DNA from 2 places in the Arthrobacter sp. UYEF21 genome. Region 1 is predicted to be linked to the other one. Evidence: predicted binding sites of a transcription regulator. Region 1 holds the regulator's gene; the other holds the start of a gene.
What was found. The regulator HrcA, encoded in region 1, represses chaperone genes, less so after heat shock. The targets are predictions, from matches to a motif close to TTNGCACTCGNNNNNNNCGAGTGCNAA.
Positions count from the first base shown of each region.

Region 2: a site for HrcA is predicted at 1,208-1,234, ahead of groES (co-chaperone GroES). Genes of this name have one in related genera too.

Region 1 is NZ_JBEPNF010000001.1:628,100-630,493, forward strand. It holds gene ABIB27_RS03030 (DUF3097 domain-containing protein) at 1-836, opposite strand, end outside; gene hrcA (heat-inducible transcriptional repressor HrcA) at 997-2,010, shown strand; gene dnaJ (molecular chaperone DnaJ) at 2,086-2,394, shown strand, end outside.
Region 2 is NZ_JBEPNF010000002.1:185,777-188,170, reverse strand. It holds gene ABIB27_RS04085 (THUMP-like domain-containing protein) at 1-745, opposite strand, end outside; gene ABIB27_RS04080 (hypothetical protein) at 801-1,184, shown strand; gene groES (co-chaperone GroES) at 1,394-1,687, shown strand; gene groL (chaperonin GroEL) at 1,764-2,394, shown strand, end outside.

The sequences.
Region 1 (2,394 bases):
AGGAAGTCGATGACTTCCTCCACCCGCCCCAGGAGCGACGCTTCCAGATCTGCATAGGTGCGGACCGCACCCAACAGCTTCTGCCAGCCCAGGCCGATGTCCTCCTTGGTGGAGTGCGGCCAGCCGAACGCTGCCAGGATGCCGGTCTTCCAGTCCTGACCCCGGGGCACCACGGGCCACTGGTCAATGCCCAGCACCGCGGGCCGGATGGCCTGCCACACGTCAACGTAAGGGTGCCCAACGATCAGAACGTTGCCGGCGGCACCGGGAGAGGCCATCACACCGGCCGCGATGCGCCACTCCTTTGAGTCCGGGACCAGGTGGTCCACCAGGACCCCAAGCCGCCGTCCGGGACCGGGACCAAAGCCGGCCACCGCCCCCGCGAGGTCGTCGATGCCGTGCAAAGGCTCCACGACGATGCCCTCCACGCGCAGATCGTCACCCCAGACCTTTTCCACGAGTTCGGCGTCGTGCTTTCCCTCCACCCAGATCCTGCTCGCTTTGGCCACCTGGGCACGCTGGCCGGCCACGCGCACCGAACCGGACGCTGTCCGGCCGGCTGGAGCGGCGGTGTTCTGCCTGGGCACGGGCGGCACCAGCCGGATGGGCCGGCCTTCCAAAAGGAAACCGAATCCAAGCCGGAACGAACGCGACTTGCCGCGCCGGTCCTCGAGGGCCACCACATGCATGCCGCCGGACTTCTCCACCCGGGTCACCGCTCCTACCCAACCGGACTGGGCGTCTTCGAGAACCATGCCGCGTTCGACGGGAACCTCGGGCAGTTCGTTCCGGACGGGCGCGCTGATCTCCTGCGGACCCCAGTTCTGGTATTGCATGGATTGATTCCGCCTTGTGCTAGATCGTGCCTTTGAATGTTCGCCCGGAGCGGTACCAATGCTAACAACGGGGTGAGTCATATTAGACTGTTAGCACTTAGGCACGTCGAGTGCTAACAGGCCGTGACCATTGAGGCGCAACCGTGGATGGAGGTGGAGTGTGAGCGAGCCGCGCAAACTGGAAGTACTGCGTGCCATCGTGGAGGACTATGTGCACTCCCGCGAGCCCGTGGGTTCGAAGGCCCTGGTTGAACGCCATCATCTCGGTGTGTCCAGCGCAACCATCCGCAACGACATGGCGGCCCTGGAAGACGAGGGCCTGATCACCGCGCCGCACACCAGCGCCGGCCGCATCCCCACGGACAAGGGCTACCGGCTGTTTGTGGACCAGATTTCCGCCGTGAAGCCGCTCTCGCCGGCGGAAAAGAAGGCCATCCAGTCATTGCTGGAGGGATCTGATGACCTGGATGACGTCCTGGACCGGACTGTCCGGCTGCTCTCCCAGCTGACCAACCAGGTGGCCGTGGTGCAGTACCCCCATCTGAGCCGGGCCACCATCCGTCACATCGAATTTGTTCTGCTGGCGCCCCGTCAGGTACTTCTGGTGCTCATCGCCACCACCGGCAAGGTGGAGCAGCGCGTGCTCGACGTCGGCCAGGACCTTGGCGAGGACGGTATCGCCGCCATGCGGACACACTTCCTCGGATCGCTGGCTGGCACACCGCTGAGCCGGCTGGCCCAGTCGTTGCCGGGCGTGGTGTTTTCTGTCGCTCCCGGCCAGCGTGCTGCTGCCCAGGCGCTGGCACAGGGGCTGGAAACGCTCGCGCACAGCAGCCGCGAGGACCGCATGGTGATGGCCGGGACGGCGAACCTGGCCAGGTCCAACGTGGATTTTCCCCTCAGCATCGGACCGGTGCTCGAAGCACTGGAGGAGCAGGTTGTCTTGCTCCGCCTGCTCAGTGACATGGCCCAGGACCCGCGTGGAGTCACCGTCAGCATCGGCCGCGAAAATCCTTATGACGGCCTGGCCGAAGCCTCCGTGGTGGCCACCGCCTACGGACCGGACAGCACGGCCAAGATCGGTGTGCTGGGCCCTACCCGGATGGACTATCCCACCACCATGGCCGCCGTCAGGGCAGTGGCCCGTTACCTGTCAAGAATTCTGGGTCCGTAACAGCCGCGGTCCAGGCATGAAGAGCGGAGCCGGCAGCCCGGCTGCCGGCAGTACAACAAGGAAGAGATACGAACTTTGAGCAGCCACTACGACGTCCTCGGAGTCTCGCCGGAAGCCACCGGAGAAGAGATCAAGAAGGCCTACCGCAAGCTGGCCCGCACCCTTCACCCGGACGTTAATCCCGGGGACGATGCGTCGGACCGCTTCAAGGCCGTGACCCACGCCTACGAGGTACTTTCGGACCCCCAGAAGCGCCGCGTCTATGACACCACCGGTAACGAAAACGGTACCGACAATGGTTTCGGCGGCGGTGGATACGCCGGCCAGGGCTTCGCGTTCCAGGACATTTTCGATACGTTCTTCGGCGCCGGCGGATCCTCGGGC
Region 2 (2,394 bases), on a different contig from region 1:
TCCCGGGACGCCTGACGGAGTTGAACCACAGGGCAACCTCGGTGACATCGCCGCCAACAGAAACCCACTGCGCCTCGCACCCGGTGGGCACGGACTCGTGCGGCATGCCGGGACCCATTTTGACCCCGACGGCGCGCCCGGTGGCTGCGAGGGATTCCACAAAAGACAGCGGCGGCGAAAACGCCTCGGGATCCCAGATCCGTTTAGTACCCGAGGTGGAGGTGACCCGGCGCGCGGGATCCAGCCAGACGCCGTCGACCCCCTCCAGCGGAACCGTCATGGCGTCCGAATGCACCACCTTGGCGTTGGGAAACGGGATGAGGTTGACAGTGGCGCAGGCAGCCGTGGTTTCGTCCACCTCCACGGCCGTGACGGTGATGTCCATCGATGCCAGGGCCAGGGAATCAGCACCGAGCCCGCAGCCGAGGTCCGCCACATGGCTGATGCCGGCCTGCGCAAACCGTTCTGCGTGCCGGGCCGCAACGTTGAGCCGGGTTGCCTGTTCAAGGCCCGCCTGGGTGAACAGCATGCTCCGGGCGAACTCGCCAAATTTGAGCTCGGCCTTGGTGCGCAGCCTGGACTGGGTGAGTACGGCGGAGACCAGTTCGGGGGAGTGCCCCGCTTTGCGAAGCGTCGAATTGAGTTCAAAGGCCCCGTCCTCGCGGTACGGCCCCAGGGATGCCAGCAGCTCCCAACCCTCGCTCGTGAGCAGTGGGGCGATCTGTTCCTGCGGTACTGAAGACATGGGTTCAAGCCTAGTGGAGGTGGGCCGGCGCCCTGTTCCGGCTAGGGTTGAAGGCATGGAAGACAGCGCAGGCACCCAGCCGTCCGGACCGTCCCCAACCAGCCGCACGGACCTGGTGAAGATTGCCCGCCCCGCCCTGATTGCAGGATCCGCAGTAGCCGTCGTATGCATCGCGCTGCTGGTGATCATCTTCTTCCTGGACACTTTCAACGCCACTGTCTACTCCGTGGGCGGCAACGATATCCAGGACGCCACTGACGAAGCCCGGGACATCCGCGGACTTTACGCCGGCATACGCGTGGGCGGCACTATCCTGCTGGTGATTTCGCTGCTGGCTGCCGTGGGCGGCGCGGTGGTGCTGTATCTGAAGCGGGGCACTGCAGAGGACGGCGACGACGGCGATGAGGACGTGGATTTTGACGACCTTGCTGGCCGCTGATTCTGTTCGCCGGGGACATAATTCTGGCACTCGCCTTGACCGAGTGCTAACCAGTACATAGAGTCGTCATTAGCACTCTCCCTAGGAGGGTGCTAACACATGAAGAGCTGCCAGCCAGGCTGCTGCCGGCACCGCGACGACGGTTTGCCAGCCACGGCGACACAGCCTAACTGTCCATGAATTTTGCTGACGTAGAAGGAGAGGTCCGAGTGTCGGTCTCTATTAAGCCTCTTGAGGATCGTATTGTTGTCCGCCCGCTCGAAGCCGAGCAGACCACGGCTTCCGGCCTGGTTATCCCGGACTCCGCGCAGGAGAAGCCGCAGGAAGGCGAAGTTGTTGCAGTCGGCCCCGGCCGCTTTGAAGATGGCAACCGCGTTCCCGTCGACGTAGCCGTTGGCGACGTCGTTATCTACTCCAAGTACGGTGGAACCGAAGTCAAGACCGGCGGCAACGAGTACCTCGTGCTGTCCGCCCGCGACGTTCTGGCGATCGTCGTAAAGTAACTCTTTGGATCCCCGCGCTGCTGTTCCGTCCCTGACTGAACAGCAGCGCGGGGTTCTGTCTTGAAAGGACAAAACCATGGCAAAGCAGCTTGCGTTTAACGACGCTGCCCGCCGGTCGCTTGAAGCCGGCATCGATAAGCTCGCCAACACTGTCAAGGTGACGCTCGGCCCCCGCGGCCGCAACGTTGTCCTCGACAAAAAGTGGGGGGCACCCACCATTACCAACGACGGCGTCACCATCGCCCGCGAAGTTGAGCTTGATGACCCGTACGAAAACCTTGGCGCACAGCTGGCCAAGGAAGTAGCCACCAAGACCAACGATGTTGCCGGCGACGGCACCACCACGGCCACCGTGCTGGCCCAGGCCCTGGTCAAGGAAGGCCTGCGCAATGTTGCGGCTGGCGCCGCTCCGGGCCAGATCAAGCGCGGCATCGAGGTTTCCGTTGAAGCCGTCGCTGCCCGCCTGCTCGAGAACGCACGCCCCGTTGAAGGCACCCAGGTTGCCAACGTTGCTGCCATCTCGGCTCAGAGCGACGAAATCGGCGAGCTCCTCGCCGAGGCGTTCGGCAAGGTCGGCAAGGATGGTGTGATCACCATCGAGGAGTCCTCCACCACGCAGACTGAGCTGGTCCTCACCGAAGGCATGCAGTTCGACAAGGGCTACCTGTCCCCGTACTTCGTCACCGACACCGAGCGTCAGGAAGCCG